3 regions of the Paenibacillus sp. J31R30 genome follow, and region 2 is predicted to be linked to each of the others. Evidence: riboswitches for the same ligand, from Rfam matches in the RefSeq annotation. Region 2 holds a riboswitch; each other region holds the start of a gene.
The links. A riboswitch is a leader RNA that binds a small molecule or an ion and turns the genes downstream of it on or off. The one in region 2 is predicted to bind cyclic di-AMP.
Positions count from the first base shown of each region.

Region 1: another riboswitch for cyclic di-AMP. It lies ahead of AC58QO_RS23180 (stalk domain-containing protein); the one in region 2 lies ahead of safA (SafA/ExsA family spore coat assembly protein).
Region 3: another riboswitch for cyclic di-AMP. It lies ahead of AC58QO_RS32040 (resuscitation-promoting factor); the one in region 2 lies ahead of safA (SafA/ExsA family spore coat assembly protein).

Region 1 covers NZ_JCAUAV010000008.1:20,570-27,897, reverse strand. Annotated here, with positions in the region: gene AC58QO_RS23210 (hypothetical protein) at 91-810, shown strand; gene lepB (signal peptidase I) at 904-1,452, opposite strand; gene AC58QO_RS23200 (response regulator) at 1,471-2,118, opposite strand; gene AC58QO_RS23195 (sensor histidine kinase) at 2,145-3,212, opposite strand; gene liaF (cell wall-active antibiotics response protein LiaF) at 3,237-3,899, opposite strand; gene AC58QO_RS23185 (PspA/IM30 family protein) at 4,034-4,699, opposite strand; cyclic di-AMP (ydaO/yuaA leader) riboswitch at 4,853-5,004, shown strand; gene AC58QO_RS23180 (stalk domain-containing protein) at 5,009-5,800, shown strand; gene AC58QO_RS23175 (YjcZ family sporulation protein) at 5,958-6,062, shown strand; gene eutC (ethanolamine ammonia-lyase subunit EutC) at 6,143-6,835, opposite strand; gene AC58QO_RS23165 (ethanolamine ammonia-lyase subunit EutB) at 6,840-7,328, opposite strand, start outside.
Region 2 covers NZ_JCAUAV010000003.1:580,220-587,547, reverse strand. Annotated here, with positions in the region: gene AC58QO_RS14470 (helix-turn-helix transcriptional regulator) at 1-317, shown strand, start outside; gene AC58QO_RS14465 (sugar phosphate isomerase/epimerase family protein) at 420-1,229, shown strand; gene AC58QO_RS14460 (hypothetical protein) at 1,287-1,574, opposite strand; gene AC58QO_RS14455 (SRPBCC family protein) at 1,718-2,182, opposite strand; gene AC58QO_RS14450 (DUF2569 family protein) at 2,223-2,648, opposite strand; gene safA (SafA/ExsA family spore coat assembly protein) at 3,004-3,654, opposite strand; cyclic di-AMP (ydaO/yuaA leader) riboswitch at 3,660-3,794, opposite strand; gene AC58QO_RS14440 (stalk domain-containing protein) at 3,895-4,521, opposite strand; gene AC58QO_RS14435 (DUF4362 domain-containing protein) at 4,545-4,982, opposite strand; gene AC58QO_RS14430 (hypothetical protein) at 5,085-5,546, opposite strand; gene AC58QO_RS14425 (hypothetical protein) at 5,533-6,330, opposite strand; gene AC58QO_RS14420 (hypothetical protein) at 6,327-6,851, opposite strand; gene AC58QO_RS14415 (hypothetical protein) at 6,838-7,328, opposite strand, start outside.
Region 3 covers NZ_JCAUAV010000021.1:11,643-18,970, forward strand. Annotated here, with positions in the region: gene AC58QO_RS32030 (ABC transporter permease) at 1-882, opposite strand, end outside; gene AC58QO_RS32035 (ABC transporter ATP-binding protein) at 879-1,622, opposite strand; cyclic di-AMP (ydaO/yuaA leader) riboswitch at 1,906-2,099, shown strand; gene AC58QO_RS32040 (resuscitation-promoting factor) at 2,384-3,523, shown strand; gene rnmV (ribonuclease M5) at 3,641-4,174, shown strand; gene rsmA (16S rRNA (adenine(1518)-N(6)/adenine(1519)-N(6))-dimethyltransferase RsmA) at 4,224-5,132, shown strand; gene yabG (sporulation peptidase YabG) at 5,188-6,072, shown strand; gene veg (biofilm formation stimulator Veg) at 6,491-6,766, shown strand; partial or broken gene AC58QO_RS32065 (small, acid-soluble spore protein, alpha/beta type) at 6,951-7,121, shown strand.

The DNA of each region.
Region 1 (7,328 bases), on a different contig from region 2:
TTGGTAAACCCGCAATTGACCCCACAAGTACCAATTTACCCCAGTCTACGCAAATGATATACTTAAGGTATACGAAATGAGGTGATCTTCATGATCAATGCGTATCCATCCGTCATGGCTGTGAACAGGTACCAAACTCACAAGGACTACTATCGTGTTGGAGCTGTAAGTGCGGTTTCCGGAGGTAAGTCGAATACGATTCGGCGAATGCTGGACTTGCCCTTTGAGGGACTGCCCTACAAACAATTCGCACAGACGGCTGCCAAAGACGTAGCAGGCTTCGTACAATCTACGCATAACGTCAAACAATCGGCGCAAACACTCGTCAACATGAGTGTTCCTTCAAGCACGAATTCGCCTAATAACACGCCTTCCAAAGATTCTCAAACCAACATCGCCCAGAAAGTTCAAGACTTTATTCATACATATAATGAATTGCAAGATCAACTTGGGGATTCACCTGACTACGTCAGTCATGCCCTTCTACAAGGTCTCGAAGGAACCGTTAAGCCGGGCACACTGGATGCGCTTGGCATCACCAAGCAGGATGACGGGAAGCTGCTCCTTCAAGCTGAGGTCTTCGAGGAACAACTTAAGCAGCCTACTGGCATTGATCGCAAAAGCTTGCTGAATCTCACCAGCTTTGCGAGCTCGTTAGTCAGCAGTATTGATCGCATGCAGCAGCTGCCTTCCGCTTCACTGTTCCAATTATCCTCCTCGCCGCTCAAGCCTTATGGCCAGTATCAATCGCAGCTTGGGGCGTATATGCCGGTTCCTTTGCGTGGTTTGTTGCTGGATACGAAGATGTGAGCTAAATTCACCTATTCCACCCCCATGCCTATAAAACAAGAGGCTGTCCCTCCAACGTAGAATCATCTACTGGTGAGACAGCCTCTTTCCATTTTAAAATAACTTTTTACCTAACACGTGATCAGTAGGAATGAATCCAATAACACGACTATCCATGCTATTGTTCCGATTATCCCCCATCACGAAAATATGGTCGGCTGGAACGGTCCACTTTTTGTTCCCGTTCGCTCGCATTTCCTCGTTGATATAAGACTCATTCAGAAGTTCGCCGTTGCGATACATCTGATTATCCTTAAGCTCAAGTTGATCCCCTGGCTTACCTATCACCCGTTTGATCCATACATGCTTATCATCACCGCGGACGAATAAGCTAAGCAACGGGCTATCCAATAAATCATTGATAAAAGTCCGCTTCATATCAACCCTAGAGTCGATAATAACAATATCCTCATAATTAGGCTCATAACGAAAGGTATGTGAAAGCTTCGATACATACACTCGCTGACTATCATGCAGCGTCGGATCCATCGAATGACCGCTAACTCGCGTCGATTGGAACACAAACACACCTAGAAATACAACTAAAACAAAGGAAATCACAATGGAACCAAACCAGCTCCAAATCTGTTTGACTACATTCAAGCTAATCGCTCCCTTGTGTTATTCCGCTAGTCCGTGCTTGAATGCATAGATCGCCGCTTGTGTGCGATCTTCTACGCCAAGCTTGGACAAAACGTTGGTGACGTGGAATTTTACCGTCTTCACACCAATGAATAAATCATCGGCCAGCTCTTGATTGGATTTGCCCTTCGCGATCAAGCGAAGCACTTCCATCTCGCGGTCCGTTAACTCTTCATGCGGCTCGGCTGCTGGCTTCGGTTGGCGGAAGCGGTTCATGATTTTCGATGCAACCTGCGACTCCAGAATCGATTGCCCTTTGGCCGCGGCTCTAATCGCTTGCGCGATTTCGGATGCTCGCGAGGTTTTTAACAAATAGCTGAAAGCTCCCGCTTCGATGACTGGATACATTTTCTCATCATCTAAGAAGCTCGTCAACACAATGACCTTGCATTCTGGGTACAATTGCAGTAATTTTCTAGTCGTTTCAATCCCGTCCATGCCTTCCATGACCAAGTCCATCAGGACCACATCAGGACGATATTCTGTGGCTAGCCGAATACCATCGTGACCATTGCTCGCTTCGCCTACAACCTCTATGCCATCTTCTGTCCCGAGGACAGCTGCTAGTCCGATTCTGACCATTTCATGATCATCGACGAGTAGTACTTTGATTAAGGTGTCGTCCATTCGCTTCTCCCTCTCTATGTACAGTGCTAATTCTCGATCAATTGAGGATCGCCCGCTAATAGTGGTACTCGAATCTCGATACGTGTCCCTCGATCAGGTGCTGTGATGATATCGACAGAGCCGCCGATCTCGTTCACGCGTTCCTTCATCGACACGATGCCATAGGAAGTCAGTTTCTTCGCATCCAGCTCAAATCCAACACCGTCATCGCGGATCACCAAACGAATGCCATCCGAACGATGAAGCAGCTTCACTTCCAGCTTATTCGCCTTAGAGTGTCGCAGTGCATTCGAAAGCGCTTCTTGCACGATGCGGAATAAATGATCTTCAATCCCCTTGTTCAAGCGGATTTCCTCATCCATATCCCAAGTGATCGCCATCGGAACCTTGGCTGCCAGCTCTTTCAAGAGCTCCACAAGGCCCTCGGACAATCGTTTGCCTTCCAAATGAATCGGCCTCAAATGCAGCAATAAGGCTCTCATTTCGGATTGTGCGACAGACGCCATTTCTTCAATCAGATGAATTTGCCGCTTCGCTTTCTCGAAATCCTTATCCAGCGTACGTCCTACGGCTGTTGCTGTCATCGAGATCGCGAACAATTGCTGGCTTACCGCATCATGCAGCTCGCGTGCCAAACGCTGACGCTCTTCAATGACTGCAGTAAGCTTAGCTTTCTCAGTAAGCTCAGCGTTACTATTCGACAATCGTTGGAGAGAGGTTACCTGCTCTTCCCATCGCTTCATAATTCGACTGAGTTGTTCACCTAAACGCCCGATCTCATCATCGTCTCCGTTTTGGAAGCCTTCTCGGGCAAATGTTCCTTTTTCTAATAAAATCATTGTCTCCATCATCGGCTCAAGTCTGCGAGTCACCTTCGAGCTGTTCCAGTAACCGAACACCGCCCCAATCACACCTAGAATCGATAAAGCCATGAACGAGAATTTGACACCCTGCTGCCAGCTGGCAAAGGGCTCGATCAAATGTCTTGAATTCAAGAAATATAGCATAGCGCCGAAAACAGCGAAGCTAAAGAGGATCGATTCCCCCATGCTGCGCCATATCATATTCGTTAAACGTCTCTTGTAGCCGTCCACTTGGTGATGTACCCCCTCCAGCCGTTACAATACTTTAACCTTGATATCTCCTACGATGAAAGAGAGCACGAGTTTCACCCGATGGTCGCAATGTTGGTAATTCTCTGATTGCCATACCACTTTATTCATCACACCTGCCTCACGTTGCTCGGCTACATGAAGCTGACCAAACATCACGGAAGCTGTAACGGAAACGCCAATATCATCGGGTATCTTTATATCAATATCTCCTACAACGCCCTGTAGGATGACTGTTGTTTCCTTTTGTTCTAGAATCGCCAGCGAGAGATCAATGTACGTTTCTCCCACCAAGTACCATGTCGAGGTATTCCGTAGAATCCAAGGCTCTCGGCCGAGGCGTATGCTGTCTACAATCTTTTGCTTTTGTGTATATGTCTCATCCTTATGAACCTGCTTGGATCGAATGAAAAATAAACCTAATGAAATCAACACAACCGAAATGGCAATTGTAACATGATCACCAAATAAAATGACGGCACCGATCCCCATCAGCACATAACCCTTGCGTTCTTTGCGTGAACGAACACGATGAATGCCCAGCAATATAAGGATTATGGCCATAATGGGAAAAAAGCCTACGGTATGATCCAGAAGCAAAAAAACACCGGCTCCAATCAGCACAAGCGCTGTATTCCGGCTGCGGTTATTTTTCGTTTCTTCTCCCATCGATGCACCTCCTCTGGCTGCTGCTCCATGTCTTTCGTTCATACGATTCCTAGCATACCATAAGAATGGACGACCTCCAAGATGCAAATCCTTATCGGACAAGGCTTTGCAATTCATGGAGGTCACGATCATGGCTATTTTTTGCTGCGCGGGTCGTGCTGATTGTGCTGATCTCGCGAGCGCTGCTCTTGCTGCCACTCGTGCTGCAGCTTGCTGCGCAGCGCGCGCAGCTCATGCTGAAGGTTGCCTCCGGCTTCCTTCAGCGTTTCCTTCGACAGGCGGCCCGCCACGCGGAGCCCCTGCAGCGCCTCCCGGCCGAGCTCGCGGCCGGTGACCTCCAGCTCGCGCCATGTGTCGCGAGCCTCTTTGCTGTGCAGCCCGCTGCGCGGCTGCCCAGCCTCGGCTGCGTGCCGGGCACGCTGCTCGCGCAGTTCCTCTGCGAGCGCCAGGCACAAGTCCTGGCTGCTCGCGTACTGCGCGCGATAGTGCTCGCCAGCGGCTTCCTCGCGCAGCTTCTCTTGCAGTGCGAGCCGCGCGAGATCCTCTTCGCCTGCGCGCATCGCCAGCTCGGCTTGCTCGCCGCGCAGCTTCGCCATCTCTTCCGCTCGCGCGATATGGCTGCGCAGCCCAATCGTTGCCTGGAGCGCCTCGTCATAGCGCTCCTCCAGCTTGATTATGGTGCTGTCCTCAAAGGCACCTGGATTCGTTTTCCCGATGGTCTCCTGCCAGACGGTTTCTGCCATTTTGCCAATTCGATCAAATATATTAGTAGGATCAATTTCCCGATTCTTATTGTTCATGTCAATCGCCCCTCATCCTTCATCATACTCCTATCGTAGCTCAATTTCTGGCAGTCTAAAACCGACTATCGACTGTTTTTGAACCTAGACCTAAGTCCAGTATTTTGATCTCGACCATATTTTGGTCGTTGTTTGAGCCTGTCTGCAATGATAAAATATTTGAAGCCGAGTCTGGTGCGTAAATTAGGCACTAGTACGGGGGACGAAATACTTGGGGTGAATATTTGCTTCGGCTTGGAGCAGACTAGGGAGAACCTTCTTCCCGAACCCGTCAACTAACCTCGAAGGCTCATGAAGGAGGATTACCAATTGAATAAGTTTACCAAAGGGTTAACTAGCCTTGCCGTTACACTGTCGGTATTGGCAGGAGGCTTTCTTTCCCCATTTTCGGCTCAAGCAGCTGAAATGGAAGTGAAAGTGCAAGTCAATGATGACCTGATTCATTTCCCAGATGCACAGCCATTTTTGGATGGCAACCACACGACCCAAGTTCCACTTCGGTTCGTAACCGAGAAGCTTGGTTATACCGTGAACTGGCAAAAAGATGGAAATCAAATTAAGGTAACATTAAATAACAACAAACATACGATTACCTTGGTATCCGGGGAAAAAGAAGCCAGCATTGATGATGCACCAGTCGTCTTAGATGGAGCTTCCCAGTTTCAAAATGGGCGCGTTTATGTGCCGCTACGATTTCTTTCCACAGCTGCAGGGGTCCCTGTACAGTGGGATGCTAGCAGCAATATCGCCATTTTAAACAAAGATGGCGGACATCATGCACCTGACTATGACATTTTCGAGTCCACAGCTTATTCAGCAGATCCTTCTGAAAATGGCGGATACGGGGCCTTTGATTACATGGGCAACCCGCTTGCGATCGGCACAGTTGCTGTTGATCCATCCGTAATTCCACTAGGTACGAAACTTTATATTGAAGGTTATTCTTTTAGTGGGCTTCCTCAAGGCGGTATGTACGTGTATGCCACCGATACCGGCGGCGCCATTAAAGGAAAGAGAATGGATATCTTTGTTCCAGGTTCGAGAAAATCCTTAAAAAGCTTCGGCATTCAGAAAATTAAAGTGTATCATATCCCCAATTAATAGTAGACGAAAGCTGCCTTGAGAATTCTCTCAAGCGCAGCTTTTTTCGTGGGTGAATGTTCCTACGGATAGCGGGCATTCGTCCAATCAACGGATATCCCCCGGTCATATGCTATATAGTGTTTAACCCATATCATTGATAACCGGAGGGGATACTATGTCAGCTGTAGGCAGTTGTGGCACGCCAGGATACGGAAGTTCTGCAGGCTTAATTCTTGTTCTTTATGTACTGTTGGTCATCATTCTTGCTACTTTCTACTAAGACTTATACCCCAATGAGCTTTATACAAATAGGCCCGCCTGTTGAAGCATCTAATTAGAGCTTCAGCAGGCGGGCTTCATTTATTTAAAATCGATACCACTTGTTCGTTGTGTCAGGATCTGCTCAAGATGACCTCCAATATAAGCTCCCGCTTCCATGGGAGGTGTTCCGCCGCGATGGATGTTCGAAATGACCATTCGATCCGAATCCGTTCTTCCTGTTCTTGGTTGGTAACACATGTAGGCGCTTAATGATTCCGCTGTTACAAGACCTGGCCTTTCGCCGATAAGCAGCACTAGACATTCTGGTTTCAGCAAATCACCTATGGCATCCATACAGCCTACCCGTCCTCGATTTACATATATCGTTGTTCCCGCCGTTAAACCACGCAATCGTAAGGAATCCAGCAACGCAGGATACAGATCTCGCATGTTTGCTTCTACACTATTTGCACTTAATCCATCAGATACTACGATTTGCACCTGCGGGGAATGCTGACATCTCGCTATGATCTCCTGCTTGCTTTCGTCCTTCAACACCCTGCCCAGCTGGGGACGCTTTAAATATATATCCTTTGAATCCGCACAGGAATCGGTGATAAGCCATCCCATTTCTGTAAGAAAAGTAGGACTCACCTCACTTTGCACGGCATCTACACTGCTTGCATGATCCCAACCAAAGGTTAGTAACTCGCTCGTTAAGGGCCGAGTGCCTGATCGGGAGACACCAATCCGTGCTGGCGTCAGTGCCTTCATTGCCGTAATCTCATCCATCCTCCTAAGCACCTCCTCGCCAAAACAACCTAGGATCACCGGCTAATGAACTAAGCGTACCGTTGGACCATAAGCCCATGTCCTGCATCCAATCTCGAAAGGCAGGTGATGGCGTGCGCCCGAAAAGCTCTCGTAAAGTGGCAATATCATGATAGCCCAGCGATTGATAATTAAGCATGCAGTCATCCGCCATGGGCACACCAATGAGGAAGTTCACATGTGCGCTGGCCAGCATGACGGATAGGGAATCCATATCATTTTGATCGGCATTCATATGATTGGTGTAGCATACATCAACGCCCATAGGGAGACCATGCATTTTGCCCATAAAATGATCCTCTAAACCTGCACGTATGACTTGTTTGCTGTTATATAAATACTCTGGTCCGATGAAGCCAACCACCGTGTTAACCAGAAAAGGCTTATAGATCCTCGCTAATCCGTAGCATCTTGCTTCCAACGTCACTTGGTCAATGCCATGATGAGCTTCAGA
Region 2 (7,328 bases):
TGGCAACGCTGATTGAACATCAAGCTTCAACGACAGTTAAGGGGCAGGAGCCCTTCCGCATAACGGTCATCGCAAAGCAGCTTGGTTATAGTCCCACGCATTGTAATCGTGTATTTCATAAAGCATACGGCGTCTCGCCGCGTCAATATCTAAGTACAGTCAAGCTTCGCCAAGCAAAGTTGATGCTGATGGATCCAACACTTTCGATCGAGTACATTGCGGAACAGCTGGGTTACAAGGATTTGTCGCAATTCAGCAAACAATTCAAACGATGGACGAATTTATCCCCTACCGCTTATCGACATCTGTCTTGGTGAAAATAAGTTGGGTATTGCTGAAGATATCATAAGATTTTTACCTTTCTCTTGTCCTATACTCATAGATATTTCTATGGAGCTATTAGATAAGGAGCAATGGATATGAAACTAGTCGGCTATAAGTCCTTGTGGGAATGGAACGGTAAGTGGAAGGGGAACTTAGAGCGAATCGCTGAGGCAGGATATTCCGGTGTTGAGTACACGCCTCCTCCCGACCCTAAGGATGATCTGCCCTTTCGAAAAGAATTAGACGACATGAACTTGTCATTTATAGCGCAAGTGGTGACTCGAGGACCAAATCACACTCATTCTTTCCGTGAGCAGGTGCTTCGCGCAGCTGAGCTGCGACCTGATCTTATCAATTCGCACAGCGCAGCCGATCGGATGTCATCCGATGATCAGCTGCGCTTCTTCGAAGCGGCGCTCCGCGTTGAGCAGGAGGTCGGCATTCCGATCGCGCACGAAACGCATCGGGGGCGGGCTTTTTTCACGCCGTGGCAAACGGCGGCCATGTTGAAGCAGCTGCCGGAGCTCAAGATCGGCGCCGATTTCAGTCATTGGTGCGCAACCTGTGAGAGCATGCCGAGTCCGGAGGATGAGGACGTGAAGCTGAGCATAGCGCGTGCCATCCACATACATGGACGCGTTGGGTACCCGGAAGGTCCGCAGGTGTCGGACCCGAGGGCACCTGAATTTGCCGGACATGTGGAAGCATTCATCGGCTTATGGTTGAAGATCTGCCAGAACCGAATCGATGCCGGAGCGGATTCGATGACCTTCACGCCCGAATTCGGACCGCCGCCGTATATGCAGGTGCTGCCCTTCACAAGACAACCAGTGACGGACTTGTGGGAAGTGAATTTGTGGATGTATCAGACGTTTAAGACGAGGTTTGAGGCGATGTATCGATGAAAAAACGGAGGCCTGGGATGTGGTGACACGTCTTGGGCTTCCGTTTTTTATGGGAAACTATTTTAGTTTGAGGTTCATCGTTATTTTCTTCGCCTCTTCAGTGGTCAGTGAAATCGAGTAGCCTCCCTTAATTTCGTATAATTCGATGAGACCACTACTTGCGGGAGAAATGAGCAATACAGCTTCTTTCTCTATTTGACCGATCTCTGCGAGCTCATTAAGAGTAGTATTGCCTGTATGAACCGTCCAATAATAGGTTTGTATGCATCCCCGTGACTCCAACTGTTGAGCGACTTTTCGTACTTTGTCGATGTTCTTGAAACTAGATGCAATGTAGAATTTCAATTGGATACCTCCAATCTAGTTAATCCAATCGACTCTTGTCAAAAGGATCTTCAATTGTATCCTAAGATCTTGCAATCTGGAATCAGTATCATGTGTGTGATACCTTAAAACGGCCCAACCATTAAACTGGAACAGCTAACTCCTTATCCTAACCTTTTTTCAGCTAAAATCTTTAACTGTTCATTCCGATATGTCAAAAATCTCATCATATATTTCTTTAAGACAACTCTCTCAACTACCCATCCGAGCCATCCCATTGGCGCTTCGAAACATAATGTATCCTTCATTAAGGTTCGATTATTACCTAAATCAATAAATTCATGTTCATGTCTCATACTTTTGAAAGTACCCTGCAGCATTTCATCAACAAAGCGATACGGTCGAACGTAATTTGAAATGAGTGAAGTGTGTTTTTGCCGAATGAAGAAGTGCCGCGCCTCAAATGTGACTGTTTCCCCTCCACTTATCATGCCTGAAGTTGTTCCGGCAATCGCTCGTTCCTTGGTGTGCGGCCAGACCGTCTGCGTATGTATATCAATATTGCTCGCCATGTCAAAACAAATATCAATCGCGGCTTCAATTTCAATTTCTGTGTAAACCTTAATCACTGGATGCACCTCTAGTTTCTTTCATTCTCAGCAAAAATTCTTACTTCACAAAAGTTTCCTTAACTCTCTTAGATCTCAGAAAATACAAAATCCAAACCACACTAATTAATCCAATAAACATGGATACAAAATATGAATTTGGTATTTCATGATAACGAAAAATCACGTCACCGAGAGTAAACATTCTTATGAAAATACAAAATAGTTCAAAGCTTATAATAATCTTAGGGGTGAAATGCTGTTTAGTCACGAACAGGAATAAAATCAGACCAGAAGCGAGTAATTTAATAATTGTTCCTAAATAAATGACTATTTGGATCAGAGTACCTTCCGTGATAACTCTAATAAATTGGCTAATTTCATTGATCGTTCCCATCCCGTATAACGCCGCAGTGATAATAAGTGTTATAAAATAAATCAGTAACCATCCACCGATTGGTTTTGGGTAGTTTTCTAAATTAGTCATCCAGCCAGCTCCATGATCTTTATATTTTTTTACTATTTTCTTAATGGATTTGACTCAAAATATTTTGTTCTCATAGCTATGTTTAATGTACTTCCTACGTAATAAGATTTGTCAGTTTGGTAATCGTATAGCTGGTAAACATGATATCTCGCCTGCCCTGGTTCAAAACGATCTTGCATGACATCATCTTGGTCGTTTCAGTTCTCACTTCCGCTATTAGTGAAATTATTAGCAAAACTCCAATTCTCTAGTTGATTCCCAATTCGACATGTACAACTTAACTCCTTTCAGATGAAATAAAAAAGGCAACCTCCATAAGGGAGGCTGCCGCGACTTATTATAATAATTTTACTCATTAATTACTGATAAACTCCTGAACCCACTCACCATTATAATAAGCAACACCTATTTGCGTGAAGTTAGGGCTTAGAATATTTTGACGATGACCTGCGCTGTTCATCCATGCTGTCATGACGGCTTGAGGCGTTTGTTGACCCTTAGCGATGTTTTCACCCGCATAGGAATAGCTAATGCCGTAGGAGCGCATCATATCAAAAGGAGAACCATAGGTTGGAGATGTGTGATCGAAATACCCGTTATTGTACATATCTTTCGCTTTATCCAGAGCCATCGCCGTTAATGCGCTATTACTGGCCAAAGGCTTCAGTCCAGCCTTAGAACGCTCCTGGTTAACAAGGGTTACCACTTGATTAGCAAATGTTGTTTGCGTTGGCGCAGGTGTAACCGATGGTTTGACAGGTGCCGTTGTGTTTGTGCTTCCCGGAATATTAAGCTTCATCCCCGACCAAATCACGTTGGGATTAGAAACTTGAGGATTCGCTTTAATCAGCGAAGTTAGGCTGACGCCATACTTTTGGGAAATTTTCCACATGGTATCATTACCCGCAACCGTATGAGTTCCCGTTGCAGCCAATGCCGCATTCGCTCCAATTAGTACGCTTAAACCCAGTGCACCAGTGACGACAAGCTTTTTGTAACGTTTCAAAATAAACATCTCCTTTTTGCGGCCTGCGAGGTTAGCTGTCGGATTCGGATCAAAGAGTAATCACCCGGCCGCAAGATTGCGGCTTCACCCCAAAGATTGGGTCCCCCGTGCTTCAAAAAAAGCTTCGGCCTTCTAAGTTTTTGATCCAAAATGGATCCTTAAGATTGTATCATGCGAAATCAATGAATACATGACTCAAAATTTTCCATTTAAATCCCATAAACTCCAATTCACCATGATCTACTCGTATGTAGCCCCAGCTGTTGAACCGTCTGGATACATATAATATGTATAAATCTGTCTATCTTTCCCTTGGGAATACCACAGTTCAACTTTCTCAACTTTCCCATCAACTGACCATGTTAAGATTATCTGTCCACCTAATTTGCCTTGCTCAATCCCTTTAAGATCGATATTAAGTCCTAAATATTGATAGTCTGCAGAAGGTAACATATCATAACGCCAGACAGCTTGCTGCTTATCATCATTTGTTCGTTCTACCGCAGGATTACCAAGAAGTTCTCTTACGTATTTTTGCTCATTTCCAACTGTCAATCGATATTGGACCTGCCATACCCTTTTAGCTGTTTCATCTGCAAAACTTGCAGGTTCATTCATCAATGAAATAACTTGATCACGAGAATTATAAGAAATGCCTAAGCCTAACCCCTCACCGATAAAACGAATAGGTACGTATGCATGCCCTTCCACATTCAACACTTTATATTCAGAAGGTAATTCCTTGGTTTGACCGTTGATTTCAAAAGTAGTAGGAAATAAATACGCTCGGATAGTCTCCGAAGCAAACGCAGTTGTAGTTGCAGTTAAAGCAATTCCACAGGTCATGCCAAGCAAAAACTTTTTCATTGTCTCTCTCCTCGTATTTAATTTCACGATCCTCCACTACCCGCTACCACAAAGCTAAAAGTCTCCCCAATCGCAGCATCCTTACAACCATCCAGCTTATACGAAACACCTCGTTCTACTTTCTCAGAAATGATACGTGTACATGTCGTTTTCAGCCGTTGTTTACTGCCATGTTTATCCGCTGAATTATCATAGGTATAAGAGATCTTATCTTTTTCATAAGCAAAATCATAATAAATCGGATCCCCTTCAATCGTCATTTGCATGATCCGAATCTGACTCTCAATGTGCCCCTCCACGTTGCTCAAGAATTGATTGAATCGATCCAGATTAATGATTCTGCCATGGATATTAATGACATCGCCTTTGGCGGTACCTTTGTCTATATCGTACTTTGAATCCGAGCATGAACTAAGCAAAAAACAACACAATACAATCAACATTAGACCGTTTATTTTCATCTCAGTTCCCCCTAACCGTTCCATCTACTTGTTTGACGCAAGCGCAGCTGGAAATGTTTTGAAACAAAAAAAATAAGCTTGAAATCTCAAGCTTGTCATCATTCAGCTATGAATTTTGCCTACCGATAAAGCTCGATACCCCCAAAGCACATCCTGTACCTCTTGAAATCGTCCCTCATGGCATTGAATAATAACAGCTAACTCGGGTAATCTTTCCTTTTTTCGAATAACCTGTTTAAGGACCTTCACTTGTATCACGCGCGTACTACTATAACCTACAATAAATCCGCTAACAGCGGAGATAAGTCCCCAAATAATAGGGCCCCAATAAAGGATGAAGCCAAAACTGATTCCAAATACTGTAAAACCAGTGGACGTTGCCATCCCAACCTCGAAAGCCAGCATTTTTTTATTCGGATTGGAATTATAATTATGATCCGAGATCTCCTTATAGTTGTCCATCATCACGGTCATGATCGCTTGTCGCGATAGCCCCATCTTCTCCAGAACAGCCAGTGCTTCCTCCACCTCGATAGAATGCTCAAATGTACTAATAATCAACATGTGGGTCATTCTCCTTTTCAAACAGGGGTAATGGGAATTGAGGATACGTCTCTGTCAGAAATTGCTTCTGCTCGATTCGGAAAAGTCGATTATGATCATGAGCAGTCATATAGGCATCATACATGGCGCCACAGATGACCGAAGGCATAAATAGGAGCCAATGTGGGTCTAAAAGGGCTGTTGATCGGGACACCTTACCTAATATCAAATAAAGCATAGCTTCATGTGATCGTGACATTGTCATATAAATAAACCACCAGAAGACGCCATAGAAGCCCAGCGCTAAACGGTTATTGTAAAGCTGTCCAAGCCCAGGAAAAATAAATGAACTAAACAGAGCTGCGCCAGGTCTTTTGAAACAAATACTCGTAATAGTCCATGGCTTCATCAAATTGGAAGTAATTCTTGCTCCTTCCAGCCTCGCTAGATGATACTGCTTATTCGCATCAACAGCCTTAATATAACTATCCCATATTGCAAATAAATAAACCATCGCATAAGCAAATGCCCATCTAGGTTCGATGACTTGAGCCGCCAACTCGAATTGACCACTGAACGAATAGTAAATGGCTTCATTAATACGGGCAAGCGTATTGATGGCAACTTCCCAAGCTGACAGTAGAAATCCACGTATAAACTGATGAAGCAAGAAATGACCGAATCCTGGAAAAGAGGCAGACCACCAGGCAATGATCTTGGGATCCTGCCAACGCAGGCTGCTTAAACCGTCCGAACTTAATAAGGCTTGCTGTCTGCGTGGCGACTGTACGTGGTGCGAGCTCAACTTCGATTCATTCTCCTTATCGAATGACTTTTTTGTTCTATCCAATGCTTTTTCAGTCTTGTAAATAAAAGAACAAACAGTGTCTGCACGACAAGGTATATACAGAAGGAGTAGCTTAATTTCCATTGTCGATACTGGAAGACGTCAAAATAAACATTTACTGCCTCAAACGCCATTCCGATGAATGAACAAAGCAGAATATAAATCGGAATCATGATGCCTCTGATACGGAACCTGTTGTAGTAATAGGCAAATAAGTAACCAGATACCGGATATAGGTACCATGTTAACAGGTCGGCGAAATCAAAATACGGATAGATATTCGTGTTATAGAAATCGAACGGTTTTACCCCAATGCTAGTGTCTAACCCTTTGGCTGCATCCAAGCTGAAGAGCATCATAATGAGACTAACCGATCTTGGCATCGTTCTTGGCAATAGCCACATGAGACCATAGCTCAGAACGAGACAAATCATCGTAAACATCGTATTTCTTTGAAATAAGACATCAAGGTGACTCATAAGATATGCCGTCTTTCCGCATGATACCACGATAAATAACCAGTAAAAGAACAGTCAATATAAGCAACAACAAGCTTTCCAAATAGGACCACTCCATTTTCCACTTTGCTGAATATTGAACAATTCCCAACTGATGTAAGTAAATCTTCAACAACATGAGCACAACGGAGAAAAAGATTACTGACACTAACTTATAAATTAATCCACGTTTCGCTACCCACTGCTCCATCGCCCATAGCACAATGATCGGCAAAATAATCTGTTGGTACCCAATACGCAGGAATACATCCGATAATCGAAGTGAAGGAATAATATACGGAACATTTATTGTAAAGATCATAAAGTAGAAATCATGCAGAAACACCACGAGTAACCAGCCGAAAATGATTTCAAACAAATGCAAGCGTTTCTTCGTTACGAAGAATGTGATAACCGTTAGTATGTAAAATGTAATTAATACGATATCTCCCATTGATG
Region 3 (7,328 bases), on a different contig from region 2:
AATGGCGAACAATTCAGTGCGCAGTAATGTCTTCATATATAAGTAGAGAAACGCCGAATCCTGTCGAAAGGGAATCAGTCGGGTAAGTCCGCTGATCCAACCTCGGCGGGCTATTCGCGTTGGTAACTGAGGTACATCTACGAACCAATTAAAGAAGGCGTAGAGTCTAGCTTGCTGTTGTTTCTCTTTGGCAATCAGGTAGTCCCATCCGATCACATATTTAGCTGTGGAACGGAATGCAAGCAGCCACATGAATACAAGTAGAATCGCTGCTAGGCTGGCCCATAAGCTGCTGTAGTGAAATTGGATCGTGATGAGTGCAATGGATGCCGCCCAGCGAAAACTGACAGACACGAATCTTGTTCGATCAGCGGCGAATCTTCCTTCCTGCCAACTGGCTAATAGGTTAGCTACTTTTAATAGAAGTAATAGAGCCAGCATGAGCAGAAAAGGCTGCGAATCGGGACCTAAACAGTGGTTATAAAGCGGTCGTAGTGTGACCCAAGCGAGAAACAACCACGTACCCTGAAGTGAAAAGCTATACAGGAAGCTGCTTCGAAAATAGACTCCCATTTCATGCTCTATCCGCAATAGAAACATCCGATCGGCACTGCGGGTCAGTGTTCGAATAGGACTTGAAGTGACGAGTGGAACGAGCACGAGCAGCACGATCCATAGGTACGGGTAATCTGTCGGAAGGCGCTGTAATGTTTTTGCATAATAATAGGAAGAAACGATGACAAGAAACAACAAAAAGCCGATAAAGTTACTTCGTGCGGCATACTGCCAATACCCCATGGATTCCTTCATATAATGTTGGAAACGCTGCTTCCATAATGCATGTGTGTTAAATGCAGGTGTAGTATTTTTTGACTGACTCATGCTATGACTCCTTGAACAAGCTTGTAGAAGATGTCGTCTAATGACGCTTGAGGCAGCTCTGTTTGCGCGCGTAATTCGACTAAATCTCCCTGCGCAACCATATGGCCTTTGTGGAGAACGACATAGGAATCGCAATATTTTTCAATTGTAGACAAAATGTGTGAGGAAATGAGGAATGATGCGCCTTTTTGCTTCATTTTAACCATTAATTCGAGCAAGGAACGAATTGCCAAAGGGTCGAGTCCAAGAAACGGCTCATCGATAATATACAGGGAAGGCTCGATCAGGAACGCATTCATAATCATGACCTTTTGTTTCATCCCTTTGGATAAATGACTGGCGAAGCTGTTCAGCTTGTCCTTCATTTGAAACTGCTCTAAAAGAGACTGGGATCGTGTTTCGTAATCCTCCTTGGAAATGCCGTAGGCCATGGCCGTTAGCTCAAGGTGTTCGCGAATTGTTAGCTCTTCGTATAACTCCGGACTTTCGGGTACGTAGGCATATGTCGCTCGGTATGGTATTGGATTTTCGGCTAAGGTAAGACCGTTGATACGAATGGTCCCTTTTTGCGGTTGTAGCAGCCCGAGAATATTTTTGATGGTCGTACTTTTACCTGCCCCATTGAGTCCGATTAACCCCATCATTTCACCTTGGCGGATCGAAAAAGTGAGGTTGTGGAGGACGGGCTTGTTGGGTAAATATCCACCGAATAAAGCGTTTACCTGTAAGATGGGAACCATCTCAATTGCCTCCCTAAATAGCAAATTATTGGTATTTACTGATCAAATACTTCCAGAATCATTATAAACAAATTTGCATTTTTAGCCTAGTTTTGGTCATTAAACATTAAAAAATCGAGTATACGTACGTTAAAGTTAGACACATGTAGATATAAGTGGGTTATATATGAAAAATAATCGAAATTTAATCGATTTAGCCCTTTTTAACGGGTGTTAATCCCTTTACAGGTTGAGATTAACAGCGTAATATACTTTTCATAATAACTTAATATCCAATTTGCCAATTTTCCATTCGCTGAGTTCCAAATGTGGGAACGGGGGAACCACTGCAAGCTTAATAAGCATTCCAATGCGGTTAAGTAAGCAGAGAGTAATAGGGGTGAATCATAGACGTCAAACAAGCAGTTTGCGTCTACGTAGGGCGACTCTCACGTCCGAATCCGTCAGCTAACCTCGTAAGCGTAAGAGAGGTAACGATTGTCGTGCGTGCTATTTGTATTTCACTATGCAAACTAAGCCAGCGAGAAGAGTCCTCTTCTTGCTGGCTTTTTGTCCTCATAAAGGGTTTTACACAGATCGGAAGACATAAAATAACCCGGAATTCATAGGATGATGAATAGGTAAAAGGGGGGGACGACCAGATTCAGCAGGGTAAGCAGGCTGATGATGGCGAGCATGTTAAGTTAAACTAAAAACCTTAGTCGCGTCAAATTTAATCATGCTGTAACCTGGCGGCGAGGCTTTGAAGGAGGACCGGAGAAGTGGGCAGTATCTCAATTAGCGAGACCCATGTAAAACGATCATCCAGCATGTCCTTCGCATTGCGATGGAAGCATGAAAACTTGCGTTTGATTTTAAGCCTAGCTATAATCTCAATCGCAATGACTTTCATGTTTTTGGTGTTGTTGTACGGAACGGCTACCAAGAGCGTATCCGTGGTTGTGAATGGACAAGAAACTGTTGTGCACACGAAGCAATGGGTCCTGCAACGCCTACTGGATGAACAAGCCATAACGATTGGTGAACATGATGAAATTTCAGCTGCACTCACGACCAAGCTCAAGGGTGGAGACAAAATTGTCATCGAGCATGCCTCACCAATTCAATTGACTGCTGATGGAAAGACCACCACTGTTTACACAACTGCAAGAACGGTAGAAAGTGCATTGCAACGTTTAAATATTGCACTTGGGGAGAACGATCGTATTTCTCCCGAACCGACAGCCGCTCTTAGCACAGGCGATGAAGTCAAGATCGTCCGTGTGAAAAAAGAGACGGAGGAAGTCTCTGAACCGATCGCATTCGAGACAGAGAAAAAGAATGACGCATCTTTACTTAAAGGGAAAGAGCAAGTCGTCCAAGAAGGTAAAGAAGGCGTTCTGGTGAAAAAGAAAGAAAAGACTTTCGAGGACGGAGTTTTAGTCGCGGAAGCAGTTGTGGGTGAAGAAGTACAAACAGAAAGCGTTAAGAAAGTAGTATCCGTAGGCACCAAAAATCCTGTGGTCGTACTCTCCGCCTCTTCGCCGAGTGTGGATGAGGTATCCAAGAATGGTGTGACCTTTGGCTACAAACAAATTCTCAAGAACGTAAAACTTACAGCCTACTCAGCGGGTGCTGCGTCGACAGGCAAAGCCGAGGGCTCCTCTGGTTATGGTAAAACCTACACGGGAACTACCGTAACTGAAGGACGTACGATTGCCGTTGACCCGAAGGTGATTCCACTGGGTTGGTGGGTATACATTGAAGGAATTGGCTTCCGTCGTGCTGAGGATATTGGCAGCGGCGTGAAAGGTCAAATGATCGATGTGTACTATGAAGATCACGGTTATGCGAATAAATTCGGAACGAAACAAGGGTACACGGTGTATGTGGTAGGCCCCACAAAACCGTCCCAAAACTAACGTGTAAACGTTAATTAGGCCGGGAACACTAGGCTATACACGTAGCTTGGCATATGCCTGCGCGAAAGAAGAGGAGACCCCTCTTCTTTTTCTGCGTACTGGGGAAGGAAAACGGTGATGATAAAAGAAATGATCGTTGTGGAAGGTAAGGACGACACGGCTGCCATCAGGCGCGCTGTGGAGGCGGATACGATTGAAACAGGCGGCTCCGCCATCGGACAAGCCGTGCTCAAGCGAATAGCGCTGGCTCAGCAGCGCAGAGGTGTCATTATATTCACGGATCCGGATCACGCTGGTGAGCGGATTCGCAAAATCGTGGCAGCCAAGGTACCTGGCTGTAAGCATGCCTTCATTACGCAGGAACAAGCTGCGTATAAGGGTGATATTGGCGTCGAGAACGCGACGCCGGAGACGATCCGCCAGGCGCTTCAGAGCCTGCGGACAGAGTACAATGCGGCGGTCTCGCAGCTGACGATGGAGGATTTGATCGCTGCCGGCCTCATCGTGCATCCAGATGCGGCGGCTCGCCGTTTGGCCGTAGGCAACGCGCTAGGCATTGGTTATTGCAATGGCAAGCAATTTTATAAGCGCTGTGCGATGTTTCAGATTTCGCGAGAGGAATTCGAGGCGGCGCTTGAGCATTTGAATTGAATTGATGGAATCACGAGAACGAGAACCTATAGATAACGAGGTATATCCCATGACGATATCCGAGCAAGAAGTGATTGTAACCGCAGAAGATGTAGCTACACCGAGTAAAACGAAGCAAATTATTAAGAAGAATGGTCTTGTGTTGAAGAAAAGCTTAGGCCAGAACTTCTTGATTGATCAAAATATATTGAGCAAGATCGTCATGGCCGCTGAGCTCGGGCCTACGAAGGCTGCGCTCGAGATCGGCCCCGGCATCGGCGCGCTCACACAGCAGCTGGCCAAGCTCGCTGGCCGCGTGCTGGCCGTCGAGATCGATCAGCGTCTGCTGCCCATTCTGGACGAGACGCTGGCGCCTTACCCCCATGCCACTGTCGTTCATGGGGATATCTTGAAGACCAACCTGCAGGAGTTGTTCCAGCAGCATTTCGAAGGCGTGGATGGCGTCAGTGTCGTCGCCAACTTGCCATACTACATCACGACGCCGATCATCATGAAGCTTCTCGAAGAGAAGCTTCCCTTGGAGAATATCGTCGTGATGATCCAAAAAGAGGTGGCCGACCGCATGGCGGCCAAGCCGGGCACCAAAGATTACGGCAGCCTTAGCATCGCCGTGCAGTTCTACTGCGAGCCGGAGCTCGTCACGATCGTACCTCGCACCGTCTTCGTGCCACAGCCGAACGTCGATTCCGCCGTTATTCGGCTGCGTGTACGTCAAACGCCGCCAGTCGAAGTGGCGGACGTTGACTTCTTCTTCGCTGTCGTCCAAGCGTCCTTCGTTCAGCGTCGCAAGACCCTCTATAATAACCTCGCGGCGAGGTTCTTTAGCAAAGAGAACAAACCCGAGCTGGAAGCTTTGCTCCACAGCATACAAATCGAGCCTTCGCGCCGCGGTGAAACGCTTAGCATGGAAGAGTTCGCACGCTTGTCGACAGCTCTTCGCGCGCACGGCTGCAAATAACCCGCACCAAATGCCTAGTCTCGCCATAGGATACCCCTAGGAGGGGATTTGTGCGATGAGGCAAGGAGATTATGTAACCCGTATTTCCTACGGCGGTGACGTCGTGTTTAAAATTGAACGAATTGAGCATCTCAAGGCCACTCTGCGAGGTGTTGATTTTCGACTGCTAGCAGATGCGCCGCTCTCAGATCTGACGAAAACGAATCTTAAGGAGGAGACCGTGGATCACCCACGATCGAGTTCGCCTGAGTTTCGTGAGTCGCTGCGTCGGCTAGCGGTGTCTCAAGTGCAGCTGCAGGAGAAGAATCAGCAAGCCATTAACCACAAACAAAAGCCTCAAACCAATAATAATAGCTATTTTGAGGTGCCGGGAAGGGTGCTTCATCTGGATGGCGATCCAAGCTATCTGCGCAAAAGTATGCAGCTCTACGGTGAATTGCGTGTGCCGGCAGAAGGTTTTTTCATTCCTGAGGTGCAAATGGCAGAAGCGCTGCAACGCTTGCTTCCTCAATATAAACCGGACATTGTCGTCATCACAGGTCATGATGGGATTTTGAAAAATCGGCAAAGCGTCAGCCCAAGCAACCTGTCGAGCTATAAGAATTCGCAGAACTTTGTAAATGCCGTTCGAGTGGCCAGACAATATGAGAGGAATCGGGATGCTTTAATTATTGTGGCAGGTGCTTGTCAGTCCCATTTTGAAGCGTTGTTACGGGCTGGGGCTAATTTTGCGAGTTCACCCGCTCGTATTCTCATTCACGCCTTAGATCCTCTGTGTATCGCGGCTAAGCTGTCCTATACCCCGACAAGAGAGACAATCTCGATGTTGGACATCATGGACTTAACGGTAACAGGCTTAGAAGGTCTAGGCGGGGTGGAGACGCGTGGCAGCTATCGGATGGGGGTTCCTGGTATTCAGCACTCGGAGGAGTCTGTATAGCTGTTCTAGGCGTTCCAGGGTGAGGGGCGAAACGTGTCCATCAGCGATGTTGTGTAGATGGACGCTTATGGAAATTAACCGGATGAAAGAAACACTTGCTTGTCATCAACTCCAGGGAGGAGGGTGGCTGAGGGGGTGTTCTTTTTTTTGCGCGCAGACAACGATATTTAGATATGTTTGCTTCGGATCCTTCTAGAAGAATACGCGCATTCGTGGAGTCTGACGAAGAAGTTTCTCCTTATCTGGAAAAGTGTGAATAATTTGCGAACATTGGTGACAACCTGAAGGGAGGAGAAATCAGAAATTGAACAAAAATGCCGTTGACAACGGGATTAGGGTGCTGATATAATATTTGACCTCATTTGACATGAATGGTTGGATGGGTTATAATTGACAAGGAAAGAGGTGGTAGTTGACAATGGCAAAAAATGCGCTATTGGAAATCAAACGCAGTTTGGAGCCCCACGTTGGGCAGAAGATCATGTTGAGAGCGAATGGTGGCCGTCGTAAGACTGTCGAGCGTTCTGGTGTTTTAGAAGAAACCTACCCTTCTGTGTTTATTGTGAAATTAGATCAAGAATCTCACGCCTTCAAACGAGTGTCATACAGCTACGCCGATATCCTCACCGAGTCCGTCGAAGTTACGGTATGTAACGATGATGGTCAGGTTCGCATCACTTACATACAGCATTAGCTTAATAGCGTTTCGATATTGAACAGACCCTCGTGGTCTGTTTTTGCTTTGTACTTATGTGTCTGATTATAAAGCTATGGTGAATGGACTTACATTGTTAGGACATACTAATCGAAATCGTCATCAATCACTGCTTATGATGGTTGCAGAGTTCATTTTGCGAAAATGATAAGGGGGATTCGGTATGAGTCGAAGAAGAAGTGTGATGTCCGAAAGCTTTAAATACGAATTGGCCAAAGATCTTGGTTTCTACGATGTCGTGCAGCGTGAAGGTTGGTCAGGCATTCGCACGAAGGATGCGGGGAATATGGTAAAGCGGGCGATTCAAATTGCCGAGGAGCATCTGGCGAAGCAGTACGTAGTAACGCCGGCTAACGCTCAGGCTGCGCCGTATAACTACCGTCAGCCGACGGCTGCTCAACCGGCATTTAGCGGGCAGGGCTATGCTCCCTCATATAACACGTATCAGCAACAAGCAGGCACGATGAATTATCCGCCCGCTGGCTACCAACAGACAGGACAAGGGACACAACGTCCATATTACAGCTAAAGCAATTGCTTT